Paraglaciecola psychrophila 170: one gene and its partner. The protein of the gene in region 1 interacts with the protein of each later gene in a pairwise test. Links are inferred from orthologs where the notes say so. Each region holds a gene or a part of one and is shown in the gene's direction. Other genes may lie near its edges. The genes, in order: rpe and eno.

Region 1 (16,577 bases):
AGTTTGTCTGGGCAGGATTTTTTGCTACGCTATTCCCTGAACGTGACAGTAACTCAAGTAAATCAATAAAGTGGAATTGATATGAGCTTGATCGCCCCGAAAACCATTCAGACCAACTTACACCTTGTTGTTGATTGGCAGCACATCTATTAACAGGATGGCTAACAGGTAATTCATGATCAAGAGCAACATTTTCTAGATTTCCACAAAACACATTTTTATCATCTAACGAGCTCTGAGAAACACTTAACATAGCAGCGGCTACTAAACCGGTTAAGGTCAAACCATAGAGGGTAAATAACGATTTTGACTTCCTGTTCATAGTGTTATCCGCGTTGAAATATTTTGTGACATTATACCTGTAATTCAACAATCAACAAATGTACTCCAACTCATAAGTTAGGCACTTTGTCGTTAATATTAGGGAATAAAAGAAGGCGCAATACATGCGCCTTAGAAATAATTAACAGCTTACAGCAAGCTTACAAGTCGAATGATTTACTAAGTGAGAAATACACAGCTTCATCGTCATCAAGATCAGAACCACTAAATATCACTCCAACACCGACATCAAATCCGCCAATTTCTGTACCATAGCCGACTTCGATATATTCACCTTCAGAATCTTGACCATATGTACCAAAAGTACCACTAAAACCATTACTTTCAAATGTAACGGTAAAAATAGAATAATCACCTTCAGTCGCGGCTTCATCACCCACAATACCGTCCCACTTACCTTGGCTATAACCAAGACTAATTAATCCATACCCAGCACTTAAATTGACTTCGTTATATGCAGAGTCAAAATCACCTGTGTATTGATAAGTGGTCACACCTAAACCCAAAGAAAGACCACTGTCCAACTCGATTCCATAACCACCATATAGATCAACTTCTAAGCCATCAGCCACATCCGCAACCCAGGTACCAACGTAAAATCCGTCATTTTCATAATCTAAACCTGCACTAGCTGAACCACCACTAGTCTGTTGGATACCGCGAAAATGATATTGAGAAACATAACCAATGTTTGCACTAACGCTGCCTTCGGCCAAAGCCACTTGACTAACACTAGATGCGGCTAAAACAGCAGCGGCGATAACAGTAAATTTTAAATTTTTCATGTGTGAACTCCGATTGTATTTATAATATTTTTCAGTGATTTAACTAAGTTTTCTATCATATTATTTTTATTTTATTCACTTCATAACGCAAAACTAATGCCTAAATGCAGCAAACTAAATAGCACGCTCAATAAAACGTTTATCCACTTGTTTTTATTAGTTATTTCCTAATGAATATGATTTAAAATCGTACAACTTTTCAATCTTTTATCAGTCATGTCGCACCATAAAAGAACAATTAGTCAATATTGGTGCAAAGAGGGCGCTTTTGTCTGTTTCGATTTTTCTGTAGAATATTGTTTTTGTTTGCAAGGAAAGAAATGAAACCTTATTTGATCGCTCCCTCGATTTTGTCCGCCAACTTTACCAAGTTAGGTGAAGAAGTTGACAATGTGCTGAATGCTGGTGCAGATGTCGTTCACTTTGACGTCATGGATAACCATTATGTACCCAACCTGACAATTGGCCCTCTAGTGTGCAAAGCTTTACGCAAACATGGTGTGACGGCTGATATTGATGTTCACCTGATGGTACAACCTGTGGACGATATGATTAAACAATTTGCCGATGCTGGAGCCAGCTATATCAGCTTTCATCCTGAAGCATCACAGCATGTGGATAGAAGTTTGCAACTGATCATCGATTCAGGCTGTCAGCCTGGCTTAGTATTCAACCCTGCTACACCATTACAACATCTCGATCATGTGATGCATAAGTTACATCATATTTTATTAATGTCTGTTAACCCCGGTTTTGGCGGTCAATCTTTTATCCCACAAAGTTTAGATAAGCTAAAACAGGTTCGTGCATTAATTGATCAATCAGGTTTTGATATTCGATTAGAAATTGACGGCGGCGTAAAAGTCGATAATATTCGCGCCATTGCAGAGGCAGGAGCTGATATGTTTGTAGCGGGCTCCGCAATTTTTGGTCAAACAGATTATCAAGCAGTTATTAGTCAAATGCGTTCTGAACTTGCTTTGGCTAATTAGCCTTTTAACCAACTTTTTTCAACTAACTGTATAAGTAGATCTAATTAACATGACAAAACCAATTGTACTCAGCGGCTGTCAGCCTTCAGGTCAACTCACCATTGGCAATTACATGGGTGCGCTTCGCCAGTGGGTCAATATGCAAGATGATTATGACTGTTTGTATATGTTGGTTGATTTACATGCGATCACCGTAAGACAGGACCCAAAAGCCCTACATCAAGCTTGTTTAGATGGTTTGGCACTATATATAGCTTGTGGAATTGATCCCGCTAAAAGTACTGTTTTTATGCAATCTCATGTTCCTGAGCATGCCCAATTAGCTTGGTTGATGAATTGTTACACCCAGATGGGTGAACTTAACCGCATGACGCAATTTAAAGATAAGTCGGCGAAAAATGTGTCTAACATCAATGCAGGCTTGTACTCTTATCCAGTATTAATGGCGGCAGATATTTTGTTATATCAAGCTAACCAGGTACCTGTAGGCGATGATCAAAAACAACATCTAGAGTTGGCGCGAGATATTGCCACACGTTTTAATAATGTTTACGGCAAAACGTTCAGCATACCCGACCCTTATATCCCCGAATTTGGTGCCCGAGTGATGAGTTTACAAGATCCAACAAAAAAGATGTCTAAGTCAGACGATAACGCCAACAACTTTGTCGGCCTGTTAGAAGATCCCAAAAAAATAGCGAAGAAAATTAAGCGTGCAGTAACAGACTCGGATGACCAAGCTCGTATTTATTTTGATACAATAGATAAACCCGGTGTATCTAACTTGTTGAGCCTATTGTCATGTGCTACAGGCACCTCAATCGAAGCCCTCGTTCCAAGTTATGAAGATAAAATGTACGGGCATTTAAAATCTGATGCAGCCGATGCAATCGTTGCTTTAATAGAACCAATTCAGCAAAAATATCATGCGTTGCGAGATGACCAGACTGAACTGAATAGAATAATGCATGAAGGTTCTGAAAAGGCCAGCCAACGTGCAGCCATTACCTTAGCTAACGCATACGAAGCGGTAGGCTTTGTTAAACGTCCTTAAATTAATCAGTGGTTGAGGCAGGCCATGCTTCTGTTGATTGACAACTATGATTCATTTACCTACAACTTAGCTCGCTATTTTGAGGAGTTGGGACAAGAGGTATCTGTGGTCCGCAATGATGAAATTGATTGTGATAAAATAGGAACTTTGAACCCTGACTTTTTAGTTTTTTCGCCTGGTCCATGCACACCTGATAGTTCAGGGATAACACTAGAGGCGATAAAAATCTTCGCAGGTCTTATCCCGATGTTAGGTGTCTGTTTAGGGCATCAAGCAATAGGTCAGGTATTTGGTGCCAACGTCATTAAAGCCCAGCAGATAAAACATGGAAAAACCTCACAGATTTATCATTCCCACTCTGCTTTGTTTAAAGATGTTCCTATGCCGTTTGTCGCTACACGTTACCACTCTTTAATCTTAGACGGCGTCAGTATCCCTGATGACTTTAAAGTAACCGCATGGTGTAGCGATAACGCTAACGGCAAAAATAAAGTTTCAGACAACAATAAAACAGAATTAAGAGAAGTAATGGCTATCGAACATAACACACTCCCCATTTTTGGTGTGCAATTTCACCCAGAGTCCTTATTGACCGAATTTGGACATCGCATACTTAATAATTTTCTTAAAAGCCAACATATCTCTGAAGCACGGTAGAAGCCCATAGAAATATTGTCACATTAATGTAAAATTAATTTTTGTATTGTAATTATTCTCTTATATAGCTGATAACGTTAATTACATTCAAAAATTCAAACATCAAAACATCAAAACATCAAAACATTTTTATAAGATTAGAATAATAATGAGCATACTCACAAACACGGAAGAATTAATAAAACAGCGTTTTGAAGCGTTATTTTTAGATGTGAAGGCAGCACAACATAGCGCTATCAATGAGGGTAAACCCGAGTTAAGTGTCATCGAGATTGAGCAAAGTAAAACAGCTCGATCTTTATTGCGGGTTGAAAAACAAGCGATCCGTGAAAAAGATTTAAATATTAAGTCAGATCTTAGCTTCTTAAACACCATCACTGACCAAATCAATATTGAAGTAGCAAAACGCCTAAATGAAAGTATTCAAGATACAGACCATCTATATTCTAAAATCATAGGCATAGACAGATCATTACCCGAATTGCTTGATCTGGTTGGCATTAAAGCAGCGACTATTTCAAAAGTTGAACCTATTGCCACCGAATTGCCATGGTTTTTCAATGACTTAATGAAGTTTGTTAATCAACCTAAATATCGGCGTATAGATAATAAAGGAAAAACGGTAGTAGTTGAAACTATGCGAGTGGGCCTAAGCTTTTTTGGTTTAGAGAATCTAATGACTATACTTACATCTCTAGCCTTTAAACGCTCACTGCCTCAAATCACTGACCCTTACCCACAAATAAAATTAAGGATTTGGGAGGAAGCATTAGCAACAGCAATTTCCTGCAAACAAATAGCTTCTGTGGTGGGTGTCAATCAAGACCATGCTTTTTGCATAGGTATATTACAAACGACGGGCAAAGTGGTGGTATCAAAGTTATACTTCAGGCTCTTCGAAAGCGTGTTGCGAGAAGCCTTATTGGAAACTCACAATGCACAAAAGCATGAAGAACACTCTGCTTTGACCAGAATTACACCATCAGGTCCATTTCTGAACCATTTAATTGATACACACGCACTAAAGATTAGTGCCAAATTAATTGATAAAATGGCGATGAAGAGAGTCATGATAGCCAATGCAATGTTTGAAGTGGCAAATAATGAATCTGCAGTAAACCTATCGCCACTAGCGTTGGTATTAAAGCAAGGCAAAGCCTATGCTCAGTATCGAATGTTAAAAGGGCATAAGCTGATTGATTTACAGCAGTCTAAAGATTTCATACGCACCCTGCGTATGCCTAAAGGCTCTTTAGAATTACTGAAAACAACAGATATGCACTCACTTGACTTAAGTATCAATAACGATTAATTATTTTAAGCATATTCATGCAATCTCTTTAAAATAATTAAATACCCCAATACGGGTATGCGCCATTGGGGTTGCTTGAGGCTGCGAGTGAGAACTATATTATCAGCGACTAAATAGTTATTCACTATTCATGCAAAACTAGATGAATCCCTTTGAAAACGCAGCTTTACATTTAATATGCATAAAGACATGTGTCAAACCTTCTGCCATACTAACTCCCTTTTTTAAGCCAAAATATGACACTGAAGGCAATAGAATGAATGTAACTCGCGACTTGTTTAATGAAGTAATGGTTCCTAACTACAACCCAGCGGCAATAATCCCGGTAAAAGGATTAGGCTCTCGCTTGTGGGATCAAGCAGGTACCGAATACATCGATTTTGCTGGAGGTATAGCGGTCAACGTATTAGGCCATTGCCATCCCGAACTTGTCTCAGCTCTGACAGAGCAAGGCCAAAAACTTTGGCATTTAAGTAACGTTCTTACTAACGAACCAGCGCTTCGCTTAGCCAAAAAACTAACCGATGCTACTTTTGGTGAAAAAGTATACTTTGCCAATTCTGGTGCTGAAGCCAACGAAGCAGCATTAAAGCTAGCTCGACGTTTCGCTCTTGACCATTTTGGCGCACAGAAAGATCAAATTATTTCTTTTAAGCAAGGCTTCCACGGTCGTACCTTCTTTACTGTCACCGTGGGTGGACAAACCGCTTACTCAGACGGTTTTGGTCCTAAACCAGGTGCTATCGAACATGCAGACTATAATGATTTAGCCAGTTTTGAAGCATTAATATCTGACAAAACCTGTGCGGTTATGATGGAACCATTGCAAGGTGAAGGTGGCATAATTAGTCCTACTATTGATTTTGTCAAAGGTGTGCGTGCTTTGTGTGACAAACACAACGCACTACTTATTTTTGATGAAGTACAATCCGGTGTTGGTCGTACAGGCGAGCTTTATGCTTATATGGGGCTTGGTGTGGTACCCGACATTCTCACAACGGCTAAAGCGCTTGGTGGCGGCTTCCCAATTGGCGCCATGTTAACCACCACTGAAATTGCCAAACATTTAAAGATAGGTACTCATGGCAGCACTTATGGTGGTAACCCACTAGGTTGCGCGATAGCCGAAAAAGTATTGGATATTGTAAACACACCCGAAGTGTTGAATGGAGTGAAGCATAAAGAACAACTTTTCCGAAAGGGATTAGAAGCCATCAATGATCAATACCACTGTTTTGAAGAAATTCGCGGTAAAGGCCTTTTATTGGGTGCTGCTTTAAATAAAAACTTTACGGGTCGCGCTAAAGAATTTTTAGTTGCCGCCGCAGAAGAACATTTAATGTGTTTGATTGCAGGTGCTAATGTAGTGCGTTTTGCTCCATCACTTATTATACCTGATGAAGATATTCAAGAAGGGCTAGTACGTTTCGAACGAGCTGTGGCAAAAGTAGTTGGCGCCGACGTTTCATTTAAGTGAGTAAGCGAACATGAAAATTATTCGCCCAATCCATCCTGATGATTATTCGTCACTGAATGAAATTGCCCAAGAATCTGGGGTAGGTTTTACGTCGTTGCCAGTAAACGAAGTTTTGCTTAGAAGTAAGATAGACAAGTCAGTACAAGCCTTTGCCAAAGATGTTGCCGAGCCAGCAGATGAAAGCTATTTGTTTGTAATGCAAGACCAGGACACCCAAGAAGTGGTGGGGACTAGCGGTATTGTGGCCGGTGTAGGTTTGAACGATGCATTTTATCATTACCATTTAAGTAAGGTGGTGCATGCATCACGAGAGCTAGAAATCTACAATAATGTTGATATTCTTACCCTATGTAACGATTACACGGGGGTCTCTGAAATATGTACATTATTTCTGCGCCAGGGTGCAAGAGAAGGCTTAAACGGTAGATTGTTATCCAAGTTTCGTTTTTTGTTTATGATGGAACATAGAAACCGTTTTGCTGAGACTATCATAGCCGAAATGCGCGGAATTAATGATGAAAATGGCCAATCACCTTTCTGGCAGTGGTTAGAAGAACATTTCTTTTCAATGGACTTCCCTACAGCAGACTACCTCACTGGTATTGGTCAAAAACAGTTCATCGCTGAGCTTATGCCAAAATACCCCATTTATGTCAACCTGCTAAGTAAACAAGCCCAGGCCGTGATTGGTCAAGTACATGAAAAAACCAAACCCGCATTACAACTTCTTGAACAAGAGGGTTTTAGTTGCAGAGGTTATGTAGATATTTTTGACGCGGGTCCCACCGTTGAAGCTAATTTAGAACATATCCGCAGTGCGCAAGCTAGTAGAAAAATGCAGATCAAAGTGACGGGTAACATTGATGACAGTCAACCAACATTTTTTGTTATCAATACTACTGTTCAAGACTTTCGTGGAGTGTGCACAACACTGCTTATCGATATAGATACTGAACTTGCTACTATTGGTCAACAGGCCGCCGCCGCACTCGGTGTAAGTGATGGCGACTATATTCGCTTTGCACCTACTCATTTCAGGACATAATCATGAATACGCACACACATTTTATCGCTGACAACTGGTTAGCTGGTGAAGGTCACGACATAAAATCAATTGATCCTGCAAAGAAAAACGTCATTTGGCAGGCTAAATCGGCATCTCAAGAACAAGTTAATTCAGCCGTCAAGGCTGCCCGCTCGGCATTTGCTTCTTGGAGTAATCTGACGTTTGATGAGCGCTTAGTTTTTGTTAAAAAGTTCGCAGAATTACTCGCCCAGAATAAACAAGCTATTGCTTTGAGTATTGCTCAAGAGACGGGCAAACCATTATGGGAAACGGCAACTGAAGTAGGCGCTATGATAGGTAAAATTGCTTTGTCAGAAAAAGCTTACCATGAGCGAACCGGTACAGTAGAAAATGCCATGCCCTTAGGTAAAGCATTTATTCGCCACAAACCCCATGGCGTAGTCGCGGTATTTGGTCCATACAACTTCCCAGGACATTTACCCAATGGACATATCGTTCCTGCACTATTAGCAGGTAATACTATTGTTTTTAAGCCAAGCGATCTTACGCCTTTGGTAGCAGAAAAAACCTTAGAACTGTGGCAGCAAGCTGGTTTACCTGCTGGGGTATTGAACATGGTTCAAGGTGAAGTAGAAACAGGCAAAGCACTTGCCTCTCATAGTGGATTAGATGGCCTGTTTTTTACCGGTAGTTCGCGTACTGGTAGATTGTTACACGAGCAATTTGCTGGGCATCCTGGAAAAATATTGGCCTTGGAGATGGGTGGAAATAACCCACTAATAGTCAAAGATGCGGCGGATATCAAAGCTGTAGTGCACGATATTATCCAATCAGCCTTTGTCACTTCTGGTCAACGTTGTACTTGCGCGCGCCGTTTGTTTATTCAACAGGGTGAAGCTGGTGATGTCATTATGAATAAATTGATTGAAGCCACTAACAACATTCAAGTTGGGATGTATGATGCCGAAGCACAGCCTTTTATGGGCGCAATGGTTTCACAACATGCCGCGTCTTTAATGGTCAAAGCACAACAACAGTTGCTCACCCTTGGGGCGAAATCCTTAGTCGAGCTTAAGCATCTAGATATTGAGTCTGGTTTTGTTAGTCCAGGTATTATTGACGTGACTGACATCATTAAGGATATGCCAGATGAAGAACATTTTGGTCCTTTACTTAAAGTCATTCGTTATACTGACTTTGACCAAGCCATTGATGAGGCCAACAATACTAGCTTTGGATTATCCGCAGGGTTATTGGCCGATAATCAAGCAGACTACGAACATTTTTATCAGCGTATTCGTGCTGGAATAGTTAACTGGAATAGGCCTATTACTGGCGCCAGTGGTGCAGCACCTTTTGGTGGGATTGGCGATAGTGGCAATCATAGAGCGAGTGCTTACTACGCTGCTGATTACTGTTCTTACCCAGTTGCTTCAGTAGAATTAGAAAAAACAACACTACCTGATACGTTGAGTCCAGGATTAAGTATTTAATTTTAGAACGAGAGTTTTAGCGCTATGCATAACAAAATTGATAGATTGTTTAGCCATTTATGGCAAGATTATCTAATTATTACGCCTTCGGCAAAAAAAGTTCATGACTTGTTGGAAGGATACGAGTCTAAACATTTGGGTAAAACGTCTAAATTAGTTAATGACCATATTGCACTGCGCACTTTTAATATAGAAAAAATCAACTTGGATAAACTTGCAGCACATTTCCTAGCACTAGGTTACACCGAGCAAGGCCAATATGAGTTTGTAGAAAAAAAGCTACGTGCTAAACACTTTGAACATACAGATGATACTCATCCCAAAGTATTTATTAGTGAACTTATAGTTGAAGATATGCCTTTTGATGTGCAGCAAATTATTCTGAAAATGACGGATAACATTTCTGATGATGCTGCGGCGCAGGACAACTTCTTGTATTCAGGTACACATTGGCAAGTCAGTCCACAAGAATATGATGTTTTAGCTGCACACTCTGAATATGCAGCTTGGATGTCAGTTTGGGGATTTAGGGCGAATCATTTTACTGTGAGCTTAAATCACATGGGGCATTTTCAATCTCTGGCACAAATAAACACCCTATTAAAAAGTGAAGGTTTTATACTTAATTCTTCAGGCGGTGAAATCAAAGGGGGTCCAGAGGTTTTATTGGCTCAGTCATCTACTATGGCAGACAAAATAGAAGTACAGTTCACTAATTGCAAGAAATTAGTACCTAGCTGTTTTTATGAATTCGCTCAGCGTTACAAGATGCCAACTGGAAAGTTATACCAAGGTTTTGTAGCCGCTTCTGCAGATAAAATATTTGAAAGCACCAATATTTGAACGTACAAATAGCTAACTACGAAAACGTTATAACAATATAATAAAAAAGCCAGTTGTGTAACAACTGGCTTTTTTATGTTTCAGGAATTGTTAAACTCACACTAGACGGTAAACGAAGCACCACAACCACATGTGGTTGTTGCGTTAGGGTTCGTCACTAAAAAGCGAGAACCTTCTAATCCTTCAGTGTAATCAACCTCTCCGCCCACCAAATATTGTAAGCTCATGGGGTCAACCACTAAAGTTACTTCGTTTTTATCTATTGTGGTGTCACCTTCATTGACCTTTTCATCAAAGGTAAATCCGTATTGGAAGCCAGAACAGCCTCCACCGGTCACATACACACGTAGTTTAAGATTTGGATTTTCTTCTTCTTCCACCAACGTTTTTACTTTTCTAGCGGCAGCATCAGAAAATTCAATAGGTAACGCGATTTGCACTGTCATAACTTGCCTCAGTAAAAAATTGAATGACTTTTATTGGGTAGATTATCTAGTACTTGACTAATATGGTCAAGTATTCACTAAGACTAATTAATTCAGAATCAGTTCTGTTAAGCCTAGTAGGGGTTAATGACCCAATCGAATACGGTGGTTAACTCGCCTTTCTTGCGTTTAAACTGAAACATATCAGCATGTACGGATACTTGCTCTGGTTGAAAACCTTCTGGTAAACTTATCTCTCCGGCAATGACCTGAAAATATTTAAAGCTAAAGGTCAAACTTTTTTGCTCTTGATCAGACAACATAGAATCCAATGTATATTGCTTAGCTTTACCATTTTCACTGCCGATTAAAGTAACTTTTAAATTACCTTTAAGGGTATTTTTGGTTTTATTTTGTTGCATCAAAACTAATTCAAATCGAAAAGAATTATCACTCAACGCAGGCTCTAGATTAAACCCCTCAATCAGAAAACCTTGTTCATTCAATTCTGGTGCCATTACTTGTTGATAAAAAGCGAGTTGGGTGCGCAAGTCTTTTTCAACGTCAATGCTTTTTCCAATTTCAATAAAGTGTTGCTGTTGAGTCAGCTTTGCAACCTCGAGTTCAACCCCTAGGATGTTTAAATTTTTAATCAGCTTTTCATTTTCCAACTTAAGGTTATAAATGCTTTTTTCATGTGTGGATATTGTCATTTGTTGTTGAGTGTAATTCGCATTACCCCAGAAAAAACCTAGATACACAGTGACCGCAATCATCACTATTAGAATCAAATAAAATTGAAATGCGCCAAATTTATTTTTAAGTTCAGAAATAATCAATTTATGCCCTTTTAAAAGCGGTAAAACTTTGCCTCGTTGATATAATGTTATCATTTAGTCCTTTAAAATAGTCGATTGATTTATCAAACATTTAATTTTATGGCTGTATGAAAAAGATTAACTCTATAAAATACAGTGACTTGTGATAGAATGTTTTAAATCTCAGTTATCAGCCCATTTGTAATTGTGAACCTCAACACTTTTAGACAAGAACTAGCCACACCACGCACGTCTATACAGCTGTGTATTATCGGTATTGTGGGTGGAATTTGCGCCGCATCCTTAATTATTATATTCCGTTTAAGCGTTGAATGGCTGCAAAAATTATTCTTACCTGAGGTAAATGATTTCGGCGCTTTAGACCCACTCATGCGTTTTTTTCTTCCTTGTATAGGCGCCATAGCTATAGTGCTAATTGCTTATCTGACAGGATTTAAACACTATCGCATGGGGATCCCTTTTGTTATCCATAGAATCAAACACTACTATGGGCATATTCCTTTTAGAACAGCGATTAACCAGTTCTTTGGGGGAACTTTAGCTTTAGTCAGTGGTTTTTCGGTAGGCCGAGAAGGGCCATCTGTGCATTTAGGTGCATTCGGCAGCAGCTTTTTTGGTCAATGGTTGAAGTTTCCTCATAACAGTATTCGCATTTTATCTGGATGTGGTATTGCAGCCGGTATCTCTGCTTCTTTCAACACACCATTTGCAGCCGTAATTTTTGTTATGGAAGTTGTGTTGCGAGAATACAAAATCCATATTTTTATTCCCGTTATGCTGGCTGCAGCTTGCGGCACAGTATTAACACGTATTTTTTTTGGTGAGGCACAAGAGTTATCTTTTATTCAATTCAACGAATTCAGCCGCTGGATTTACATATACTTGATCATCTTTGGTATCTTACTAGGCTGCCTTGCGTCATTGTTTAATAAAACATTGATGCTGGTCATCAGCGGTTTTAGCCGTATAAATATGGTTCGTCGCTTATTAATTGCGGGGCTCATTACCGGCGCAGTAGGATATATTTTACCAGATGCGTTAGGTGCACATTTCCACTCTGCACACGTTTTAATCGCACAAAATGAAAATATTCAGTTGCTAATCGGAGTGGTCGCGGCCAAGTTTTTATTAACTATCTTTGCAATCGGCCTAGGGATCCCTGGAGGCATAATCGGCCCAGTGTTTGTTATAGGGATGCTAAGTGGTGTTATTCTTGCCTTCCCACTAGGTTTTTTATTAGATGACGTCAGTAACTTAAATGGCAGCTTTTCTCTGTTGGGAATGGCCGGGCTGATGACGGCAGTTATTCATGCACCATTAGCGGCATTATCAGCAGTTATGGAGTTATCCTACAGTCCAGAGATGATTCTCCCAACGATCCTGGTGATAGTGCCTGCGTATGTGACTTCTACACAGTTTTTTAGGTAATAGCTCTATTTTTACTCAGCAATTAGATTATCAAAAGTTACCTTATACCATTTCTTCCGTTATGGAATCGCTGCAAAAGACTGGCGTATTAGCTGTTATGAACAAGGAATTTAAACTTTTTAAGAAAAATAATGAAGGTATTGAGGATAACAACAACAACGAGCAGCTAATAAGCATATTGGATAAGGAACATCATAACGCCATAGTTCAACATTCAGTTGATATACAAGGGACTGCTACATATTCATTAATTGAATATGACAAAGGAAAAGACGGTGAAGCAATGCGCTTAAACTTTATTCCAATGCAAGGGGTCAATTTTCAAGCTACGCTAGCTGAAGTTTATAGCTTATTAGAAGTTAACAGAAATGGTGCGGTATATATATTTTCAACCTCAGAAGAAATATTAGGTATTATTACTTGGAAAACACTCAGACACCACCTACATAAAGCAAGTTACTAGGAAGCACAATGATGTTACTTTGGATAAAAGCACTACACGTATTTTTTATGGTTGCTTGGATGTCAGGCTTGTTTTATTTGCCTAGACTGATGGTCTATCACGCACAGACAGATATACAGGAAGTGAAAGATCAGTTCAAAATAATGGAAAAGCGACTCTGGTATTTTGTTACACCTTTTGCCTTATTGACCTTAGTATTTGGGGTATGGTTAATCAATTTATATGGAAAAGAATGGTTTGTTACATCCAAATGGCTACATATTAAACTAATTTTAGTCACTGTGTTATATGCTTACCATGGCTACTTGTTTGTATTAGTAAGAAAATTTTCTAAAGATGAAAATACACATTCTTCACGCTTCTTCCGTTTTTTAAATGAAGCACCAGTTTTGATTGTTTTAGCTATTATCGTTCTAGCGATTGTAAAATATTTCTAAATTTTTGCTCAATACCAATACTCTATAAAAATTCAGGAGAGTCGACATGGATGTCAATCATAAACGACTCAAGCATTTAGCTGTCCAGACTGACGCGGCATTTGAAGAATATAAACAGAATCCAGCATCTGAAAATCACGCTCAAGCCTATGAAGATGCCAAATCTGCCCTCGATCACTATATGCTACAAATCCGTCAATCTATGCTGCAAATAAGTAAAAACTATAAATAATTTAGCATTCCAACAGACATAAATATGGCGCTGGTATTTAATACTATCCTCAGAAAATGTTATGATCGGAGAATCCAGTTATGGGTTATTCCAGTACCAAATACTCATACTCATTAATACCACTGTTCTAAGAGTCAAATTACATGTCAGATAAATTAGCCGGCCACTATTCAGATATCCTTTCAATCTTAGGGGAGGATGTTAGCCGCGGTGGATTAGTAGATACGCCCCAACGCGCGGCCAAAGCAATGCAATTTTTAACTGATGGTTATCAAAAAGATTTAGATGGCGTTGTAAATGGGGCTATTTTCGAAGCAGACACAGATGAAATGGTCATTATACAAGACATCGAGTTCTACTCATTGTGTGAACATCATATTTTACCTTTTATCGGACGTTGCCATATTGCCTACCTACCCAATGGCAAAGTGTTGGGGTTATCAAAGTTTGCTCGCATTGTTGATATGTTCGCTAGACGTTTACAAATCCAAGAAGGGTTAACCAAACAAATTGCCGATGCCGTGCAAAAAGTGACTGGCGCTACAGGTGTAGGGGTGATTATGGAAGGTAAACACATGTGTATGATGATGCGCGGTGTACAAAAGCAGAATTCTTCTATGATAACTTCAGTGATGTTAGGCTCTATGCGCACATCTGATGCCACCCGTAATGAATTTTTGCGCTTAATCGGTAAATAAACCTATGAAAGGCAAAAACGTGTTTAACATCTAGGTTCAATTTCCAGCTGTTTGTGAATGTTAGAGCCTTCGATTTGTTCTCAGACTTACAAATTCCTGTAGCCATAGTTTGACTGATTTTTTCTCAGCCTTTTCTTGTCCGATTTCGCCCAATAGAGGCAATACGACATAGGTATCCAGCCTGGTGATTTTTCGTCGAAAGGGGCAATTGAAAAGTATTTTACCCCGATGTCCCTGTGGCTTTCCTTATATAGGTTTGTAATCTCTTTCAAAGGCTCCTCTGTCCCAGCAGCGGCTAATGCAGCCAGGGAGTCAGCGAAGCACTGGCGGATCCGTGACTGGCGAGACTAATGCATACGCTTAACAACATTGGCTATATGCCGCACTTCAAGCTCGGTAACGGGCACACGCTGGGAGCAGCAAGATGCACAGCCATCTTTACAGCTGATATTTTTTTTGCTTTTACGCTTTGTTCTATTGAGTGAGAAACAATCTGATTGGTAAGTAACTGATAAACTGTACTAACTCAAAAGCTGATACCTTATTGTCGGGAACCGTTACGCAAGAGAAACAACCTCATCGCCAATTTTTAAATCGAAGTTTGCTGTAACGTTTGCCTTTGACTTGGTTTTCATCCAAGAGCCAATTCCGTATCTAAGTTTAGTAATTATACAGGGCTTCGTTGCTGAATTTTCGTTATTCTAAATGGGAAACCCTTGGATTCAACCAATAACACATTAGAAATAACATACAATCATTTAACATTGGTTATAGACCAAAGGTTCAACCTCAGTGCATGCACCACGGATTACATTGAGGTTGAATTTGAAAAATAAATAGGCCTTAATAACCTGCCGCAAATTATTGGCATGAATTTTTCATAAATTTGCGCCGGAGACAACAAGCTCTCTAAGCTGGTGCAGTTAACATTTTATAATGACGACTTAACCAGGTTTCTACTATTGCTTTGCACTTTTAAGGGGCATAAGCACATTTCATATACGAGAAAGACACTATGTTTAAAAAAGTCAGTATCCATTTATTTGTTATTTTTAGCCTCTTATTAATTATTCACAATACTTTTGCAAAAGATAATAGCGCTTACGGGCCAAAAGAATTTTCAGATGAAAATAAATGGACCGCGATTGTTGCCGCCTACGCCCCAGAAATTAAAGCTATTGATGAAGCGTTCAGTCAACTGGCGGATGCTCAAATTAATGAAACAATGATTATCAAGGGGGTCAAATACCAACTGGGTTCTTACAAAGGAGAGCCTGTGGTGATATTTACTACAGGTATAAGTGTACCTAATGCGGCTATGACTATGCAGATGGCATTGGATTATTTCCCTATAGACCGAGTGGTAATGATGGGTATAGCTGGTGCAGTTAATCCTGATTTTCAACCCGGTGACATCTCCGTACCAGAGCGTTGGTACTTCCATGATGAATCCGTCTATGTCAATCCTGATCCTAAAAAAGCCGGTAGTTTTGTATTACCTGATTATTATGAAAGTGCACTTGAAAGATACAAAGAAAGGCGCAGGCAAGATCCCCATTCACCCGCTTATGAAAACTTTGGCTTCATTCATCCAGAAGAAATGACGATAGTTAAACAAGGCTGGGATAAGCCTAAACAAATGCCCTACTTTAGCGCCACACCTGAATTAGTCGAGTTGGCTAAAAAAGCAGTCAAAGCGGTGAGTCCTATTAATATGCCTTCCGGAAAACCTATTCAAATCAAAGTAGGCGGTAATGGTGTCACAGGCTCAGTGTTTCTTGATAACGCCGAGTACCGCAATTGGTTACAACGCGTGTACAACGCTCAAGTTACTGAAATGGAATCAGCTGCTGTTGGGCAAGTCTGTTTTGTTAATGACGTAGATTGGGTAATTATTCGATCTATTAGTGATTTAGCGGGCGGACAACACGGCAAAAATGTTGAAAATGTGTTTGATGGTATTGCTTCAGGTACCGGTACAAAATTAATGATTGGTCTACTTGATCAAATTGTTGCAACACAATTAGCCCAATAACTGGCCAATAATATTTTTTGAAACAATTGAGCTTATAT
Region 2 (7,406 bases), 3.4 Mb from region 1 along the record:
TCGCCAATTGGGTGTTGAAGTAGGACGTAACCGAGCGATGTTTATGCATCTTACGTTGGTGCCTTACCTCGCTGTTTCGGCTGAAGTAAAAACCAAACCCACTCAACATTCGGTGAAAGAATTACGTTCAGTTGGCGTGCAACCCGATATTCTTGTGTGTCGCTCTGAAGTACCTTTGCCGTCTAACGAACGTCAAAAAATTGCATTGTTTACTAATGTCATAGACAAAGCCGTTATTTCCCTAAGAGACGCTGACAGTATTTACAAAATTCCCGCCATGCTTAAAGCCCAAGGTTTAGATGAATTAGTGGTGGAACGTTTTGGTTTAGATTGTCCTGAAGCCGACCTGACCGAATGGGAACAAGTACTTTACGCAGAATCCAATCCGACAGGTGAAGTCACCATAGGTATGGTGGGTAAATATGTGGAATTGCCAGACGCATACAAATCCGTTAACGAAGCTCTAAAACATGCTGGCTTAAAAAATCGTTTAACAGTAAATATTAGATACATTGACTCCCAAGATATCGAGAGTAAAGGCGAGCATATATTAGAAGGCCTTGACGCCGTATTGGTTCCTGGTGGTTTCGGTGAGCGCGGTATTGAAGGCAAAATCGCTGCTGCTAAATATGCACGTGAAAACCAGATACCGTACTTGGGTATTTGCTTAGGCATGCAAGTGGCGTTAATTGAGTATGCGAGAAATGTAGCGGGCATGGAAAATGCCAATAGTACAGAATTTGCCCCTGATACGCCCTTCCCTGTTGTTGGCCTGATTACCGAATGGTTGGATGCAGCAGGCACAACCGAGTCTCGTGACGAAAGCTCAGACTTAGGTGGCACTATGCGTTTAGGTAGTCAGCTATGTCACCTACTTCCAGATAGTAAAGTACACGACATGTATGGTGCTAGCGAAATATACGAACGTCATAGACACAGATACGAAGTGAATAATAACCTACGTGGCAAAGTCGAAGCTGCGGGCTTAAAAGTCACAGGGCTATCTGCTGACAAACGCTTAGTAGAGGTTATCGAAATTGCCGAGCACCCTTGGTTTGTAGCCGGACAATTTCACCCAGAATTCAACTCAACTCCTCGCGACGGACACCCTCTTTTTACAGGGTTTGTTAAAGCTGCAGGCGAATATTTTAAGAATCACAATTAATAAAAGGCAACAACAATGTCAAAGATTAGCAAAATTATCGCTCGTGAAATCATGGACTCACGTGGCAACCCAACAGTAGAAGCAGACGTATATTTAGAATCGGGTGCTATGGGCAGAGCTGCTGCTCCCTCGGGAGCTTCAACTGGTTCACGTGAAGCTCTAGAACTACGTGACGGCGACAAAAGCCGCTATTTAGGCAAAGGTGTATTAAAAGCCGTTGCCGCAATTAACAACGATATTCAAACAGCCCTGTTAGGCAAAGACGCAGTCGATCAAGCTGCCCTTGATAAAATCATGATTGATTTAGACGGTACTGAAAACAAAGAAAAATTTGGTGCTAATGCCATTTTAGCGGTATCACTGGCAGCAGCTAAGGCTGCCGCTATCCACAAAAAAATTCCTCTTTACCAACATATCTCAGAGTTAAACGGCACACCTGGTGTATACAGTATGCCAGTCCCTATGATGAACATTATCAATGGTGGCGAACATGCCGATAATAACGTTGATATCCAAGAATTTATGGTGCAGCCAGTTGGCGCGAAGAGCTTTAAAGAAGCCTTGCGTACCGGTGCTGAAATTTTCCATTCACTGAAAAAAGTATTAAATGAAAAAGGCCTAAATACCGCTGTAGGTGATGAAGGTGGTTTTGCACCAAACCTTGGGTCCAATGAAGAAGCCTTGACAGTTATCATTGAAGCAGTTGAAAAAGCCGGCTATGTGATGGACAAAGACATAACTTTGGCAATGGATTGCGCCGCATCAGAATTTTACGTCGATGGTAAATACGATCTTAAAGGCGAAGGCAAAGTGTTTGATTCTGAAGGTTTTGGTGATTTTCTAGCTGACTTATCTAGAAAGTACCCTATTATCTCTATCGAAGATGGCCTGGACGAAAGTGACTGGGATGGCTGGGCAAGCTTAACCAGAAAAATTGGCGACAAAGTGCAATTAGTCGGTGATGACTTGTTCGTAACCAATACAAAAATACTTAAGCGCGGTATCGACAATGGTATAGGTAACTCGATCCTAATTAAATTCAACCAGATTGGTACATTAACCGAAACCCTAGAGGCAATTCGTATGGCACAGGCAGCAGGTTTCACCGTGGTTATCTCTCACCGTAGTGGTGAAACTGAAGATTCAACTATCGCTGATTTAGCAGTAGGTACTGCAGCAGGTCAAATCAAGACCGGCTCTTTATGTCGTTCTGATCGGGTTGCTAAGTACAACCAATTGTTACGTATTGAACAAGAGTTAGGTGACCGTGTAACTTATAACGGCCGAAAAGAAATTAAAGGTCAATAAAGCGTTTCTTAATAAGTAATTGATAGATAATTGAATGTGTAGATAATAAAACTGCAAATTCAACGTTATAGAGTATAAAATGGTCAGCTAACGCTGGCCATTTTAGTTTTAAGCACTCATATAAAGATTTTTATTAACTATTTATATGAGAAGCCCATTAGAAACTTTATTAGAATAATGTACACATAATTAACTATGCAAATTTCAAACTCCCAACAGGTAGACATTTTTTCTGATGATCAGCATCAGTTACATTATGCTGAACTGTGCAATGCATTGTATGAGCGAGAACTTGCTAGCTTATCTCAACAAAAACTCAATAATATCAACTTGTTACAACGAAAAATAGCGGGACTTAGACATCATATAAAACGTGCTGCTTACAGTCTATTACAACACCAATCGCCGTTACAAGTTGATGTACACAATGCCAGTTGGCAAGCTAAACAAGCTGCTAAATGTATGGCTAACAACTATTTAGTACAAAAAACCCAACAGTGGTTTTCTAATAACATTCAGATTGGTTGTAGTGTTGCGGTGCATATTGAGCAGCTTGGCTGTGAATATATAGAGCTGGATTCGATTGATAAAATCGATTTAAGTGGTAATCGTCTACATACCAATAAGTTTGGCTGGTTCAATATTGATGGCGAATTTGCCGAAAATGTATACACACAACCTGCAGTGCTAAGCCTCAGATTACTTAAACCCTCAAAAGCTATTTTAACTGCTGCATGCTGTGGTCACAAATGGGATCACAAAGGCAAAGGTCAACAACGGGCGTTATCTTTGCGTGAATTACTGCTATCCCTATCGATAAATTGGAAGACCTTTCGTTAACTCACTATCCCACTATCCCACTATCCCACTATCCCACTATCCCACTATCCCACTATCAAAACTATGCCCAGTCAATGACTGCAAGAACAACCCGTGTAACAATTCTTTATATATTATTAATCATGCAAAGTTACGTATGCGTTGAAGATTCGATTTTCACTTCCATCCATAAAACTCACTTCTAACTCTAAGTTTACTGTAGAGAAAGTAGATGAATTAGGTGCTAAAAATGTGACAGTATCTGTATTGGCATCTAATAACGTCACTTCAACACCATTGGATACAGACCAATTAAGCTCTGAAACTTTACTCTCTCTACCAAATATTAACGCATTAACTTCGATTTCTTCTCCCCTTTTTGCTGAAATAAGAGGAATGAATATAATTAGATCGTCGTTTAAATCAATCTCGACTGTATCAGTTGTTATACTTCCTTGGTTATCCGTGGCTTCAACCTCAAGTACAAATAGGTCTATTTCTTCAGAGTTAATTAAAGGCGCAGTAAATTGAATAGTTTTTGTGTCAGAGCCTATTAATTCAATCGGGTGATGACTCAAAATAGACCAATTAATACTACTTATACTACCGTCAATGTCATCTGCGTCTGCTACTGCTTCGATAGTTCTTTTCGAAGGATCTAATGTGTCAGTAACAAAATAAAACAAATTAACGTCCCCAATTTTAACTGTAGGGGGTGTATTTTCTGTACTGTTTTCCCCACATCCGCTAAGAGACAAACCTAGTGACAAAATAAACATATTGGTTAGGGTTATTAATCTTAGAATATATTTTTTGCAGTTTATACACATCATTATTAATACATCCTTTTAATAATTGAAAGAATTTCAAGGCGAGCTATTTACTCAACTTTACAAAAAAATGGTTTAGTGTCAAATTAATTACCCATAGATAACGTAGTATTGTTTTATCTATTTTTTGTGATTTCTTCATAAATAAACGTCTTTAGTTTTGTGTTTTGTCAGCAAACGTTATGCCTTTGCTTTTTTCGCGACTCCAAGTTCGCTGAGCAACCTGAGTTAAAAGGGGTCCAATAGAAGAGATGCTTTTGGATAACGCACCGTACAAACTTTGTGCAAACAAGTCCAATGGAGCAAATACTTGATGAGCACTACACATGTTTGTATCTGCTACATTATTATTTTTCGCAAAGTCATCACAAAAATTTAAATTTATACTTTTAAGTTATATGTGTTCTTGTAAACTGAGGTTGACGCACTGGTGCTATCCGCGTTACAAATACATATTGGTTTTAAAATAAATTTTATACATAAAAGTTAAAGAATCTAAATAATGAATAACGCTATTTTTTCTACTCTACTACTGCTGGCAGCAAGACTGCACGGGTAGGTTGTAAGCGAGCGTTAACAAGTTTACAAAAAACCCGTGCTAAGCACGGGTTTTTTGTATGTGTATTTTAAACAGTGATGAAATTAAAAAATCAAAGCGACAATGCAATCAGGAGAATGGAATGTCAAACGGGGTTAACTCTAACCAAGTCAAAATATTCGACACCACCTTGCGGGACGGCGAACAAGCGTTACCTGCTAGTTTGAGCGTTAAAGAAAAGCTGAAAATTGCTCTGGCACTGGAGCGACTTGGTGTGGACATTATCGAAGCCGGTTTCCCTGTTTCTTCTCCCGGTGATTTTAAATCAGTACAAACCATCGCCCGTGAAATAAAAAATGCCACTGTATGTGGTTTAGCCCGAGCTTTAGCTAAAGACATTGATGCTTGTGGAGAGTCGTTGAAAGTCGCTGAGCAATTCCGGATCCATACGTTTATTGCCACCTCTGATATTCATGTGAACACGAAATTACGTAAATCTCAGGACGAAGTGGTTGAGATGGCAGTTCAGGCAGTGAAACATGCACGTCGCTATACTGACGATGTGGAGTTTTCATGTGAAGATGCTGGGCGTACCCATATCGATTATTTATGCCGTATGGTAGAAGCCGCGATTAACGCTGGCGCAACCACAGTGAATATTCCCGATACAGTTGGCTACACCACTCCTACAGAGTTTGGTGGCATTATTCAGAATTTATTTAACCGTGTTCCCAACATTGATAAAGCGATAATTTCGGTGCATTGCCACAATGATTTAGGTCTGGCTGTGGCCAATTCTTTAGCCGCAGTAGAACAAGGTGCAAGGCAAGTTGAAGCGACTATTAATGGTTTAGGTGAACGTGCAGGTAATTGTTCGTTAGAAGAGATTGCGATGATTTTGCAGACACGCCATGCAAAACTTGGGTTTCATACCAATATCAAAAGTGAAGAAATCTCACGCACCTCTAAATTAGTCAGCAACTTGTGCAATATGCCCGTGCAGGCTAACAAGGCGATAGTTGGCGCCAATGCCTTTAGTCACTCCTCAGGCATTCACCAAGATGGCGTATTAAAAGGTAGCAACACCTACGAAATAATGACCCCAGAAAGTGTGGGTATTAACAAAAACAATTTGAACCTAACCTCACGCTCTGGGCGCCATGTGATTAAACATCGGTTATTCGAGTTGGGTTACAAAGAAACTGATTTTGACTTAGAAACAATTTACGATTCTTTTGTGAAATTAGCCGACAAAAAGGGCCAAGTGTTTGATTATGACTTAGAAGCATTATTGTTTTTTAGCCAAACCAAACAAGAAGACGAACACTACAAACTTATGTATTTGCAGGCGAATTCAGGTAAACAGATCATACCTAGCGCAACGGTGCGCATGTTAGTAGGTGATAAAGAAATCACCGAGTCTGCAACCGGGAATGGGCCAGTCGATGCGGCTTACAACGCCATCACCAAAGTTGTTGGTCATAATCAGGTTGAGATAGTGGATTTTAAACTTGATTCTAAAGGCAAAGGTGCCAACGCCTTAGCACAAGTATCAGTAGTCGCTGAATACAATGGACGTCGCTTCAACGGTATTGGTTTGGCAACTGATATAGTGGAAGCAGGTGTAAAAGCGCTGATTTATGTATTAAATAACACACATTTAGCTGATCAGATTGACCAGCAAAAAGAACAAGTAAAGATTGCAGGGGTATAAGAAAAAATGTCTGACTACAACATAGCAGTATTGGCAGGAGATGGAATTGGCCCAGAGGTCATGGTCGAAGCCAAAAAAGTGTTAGCAGCCGTAAGCAAAAAATTTGATATTTCGTTTCAACTGAATGACTTCGATGTAGGTGGCCTCGCCATTGATAATCATGGGAAAGCGTTACCAGCGGCCACTCTAAAGGGTTGTGAAGATTCTAGCGCCATTTTATTTGGATCAATTGGAGGTCCTAAGTGGGACAGTTTACCCTTAGAAGAGCGCCCAGAACGCGCCGCACTTTTGGCTTTACGTGAGCACTTTGATTTATTCAGTAACTTGCGTCCTGCGAAAATTTATCCGGGCCTTGAAGCATTCTCTCCACTTCGAGCGGATATTTCTGCCAGTGGTTTTGATGTTCTAGTGGTGCGCGAACTCACCAGTGGTATTTACTTCGGACAACCCAAGGGTTTAGAAGGCGAAGGTGAAGAACAATTTGCTTATGACACCATGCGTTATAGCAAAAGAGAAATTAGACGTATCGCTATTAGCGCATTTAACGCTGCGCAGAAACGTGGTAAAAAAGTCACCTCGGTAGACAAAGCAAATGTATTGGTTTGCAGCCGTTTGTGGCGTGAAGTCGTTGAAGAAGTGGCCAAAGACTACCCCGAAGTAGAGCTTGAACACATCTACATTGACAACGCGACGATGCAACTCATTCGTAATCCAAGTCAGTTTGACGTGATGTTATGTTCGAACCTATTCGGCGATATTATTTCTGACGAATGTGCGATGATCACTGGCTCCATGGGACTTTTACCCTCAGCCAGTATTAATCAAGACAATTTTGGTATGTATGAACCAGCAGGCGGCTCAGCCCCTGATATCGCTGGTAAAGGCATTGCTAACCCTATAGCTCAAATACTCTCAGCATCCATGTTATTGCGATTCAGTTTAAATGAAACAGCCGCGGCTGATGCGATTGATGCAGCCGTAGTAAAAACCTTAGGTGATAGTATACTGACAGGTGACTTACTTGGACCTGAT

What was found.
Region 2: the proteins of rpe (region 1) and eno interact in binary tests that used the Escherichia coli proteins (3 or more experiments, as listed by UniProt). The link is inferred for Paraglaciecola psychrophila 170 from one-to-one orthologs.

The regions. Positions count from the first base shown.
Region 1 is NC_020514.1:4,860,832-4,877,408, forward strand. Bases 459-3,283 are described here. They hold rpe (ribulose-phosphate 3-epimerase), read left to right. Parts: upstream 459-1,447; coding sequence 1,448-2,119; downstream 2,120-3,283. Other genes in these bases: C427_RS21300 (TorF family putative porin), read right to left, coding at 483-1,127; trpS (tryptophan--tRNA ligase), read left to right, coding at 2,169-3,173; C427_RS21315 (anthranilate synthase component II), read left to right, coding at 3,198-3,283. Outside these bases: C427_RS21295 (hypothetical protein), read right to left, coding at 1-322; more of C427_RS21315, read left to right, coding at 3,284-3,830; C427_RS21320 (HDOD domain-containing protein), read left to right, coding at 3,979-5,142; C427_RS21325 (aspartate aminotransferase family protein), read left to right, coding at 5,399-6,619; astA (arginine N-succinyltransferase), read left to right, coding at 6,630-7,664; astD (succinylglutamate-semialdehyde dehydrogenase), read left to right, coding at 7,667-9,139; C427_RS21340 (DUF1338 domain-containing protein), read left to right, coding at 9,164-9,982; iron-sulfur cluster insertion protein ErpA, read right to left, coding at 10,084-10,428; C427_RS21350 (DUF6776 family protein), read right to left, coding at 10,542-11,300; C427_RS21360 (CopD family protein), read left to right, coding at 13,146-13,574; C427_RS21365 (hypothetical protein), read left to right, coding at 13,621-13,806; GTP cyclohydrolase I FolE, read left to right, coding at 13,950-14,504; C427_RS21375 (5'-methylthioadenosine/S-adenosylhomocysteine nucleosidase family protein), read left to right, coding at 15,520-16,539. UniProt on the Escherichia coli protein: Catalyzes the reversible epimerization of D-ribulose 5-phosphate to D-xylulose 5-phosphate.
Region 2 is NC_020514.1:1,499,941-1,507,346, reverse strand. The notes cover bases 333-3,326. They hold eno (phosphopyruvate hydratase), read left to right. Parts: upstream 333-1,180; coding sequence 1,181-2,473; downstream 2,474-3,326. Other genes in these bases: C427_RS06480 (hypothetical protein), read left to right, coding at 2,669-3,313; C427_RS06490 (CTP synthase), read left to right, coding at 333-1,165. In the rest of the region: more of C427_RS06490, read left to right, coding at 1-332; C427_RS06475 (hypothetical protein), read right to left, coding at 3,430-4,071; C427_RS26280 (hypothetical protein), read right to left, coding at 4,277-4,450; leuA (2-isopropylmalate synthase), read left to right, coding at 4,803-6,374; leuB (3-isopropylmalate dehydrogenase), read left to right, coding at 6,381-7,406. UniProt on the Escherichia coli protein: Catalyzes the reversible conversion of 2-phosphoglycerate (2-PG) into phosphoenolpyruvate (PEP). It is essential for the degradation of carbohydrates via glycolysis.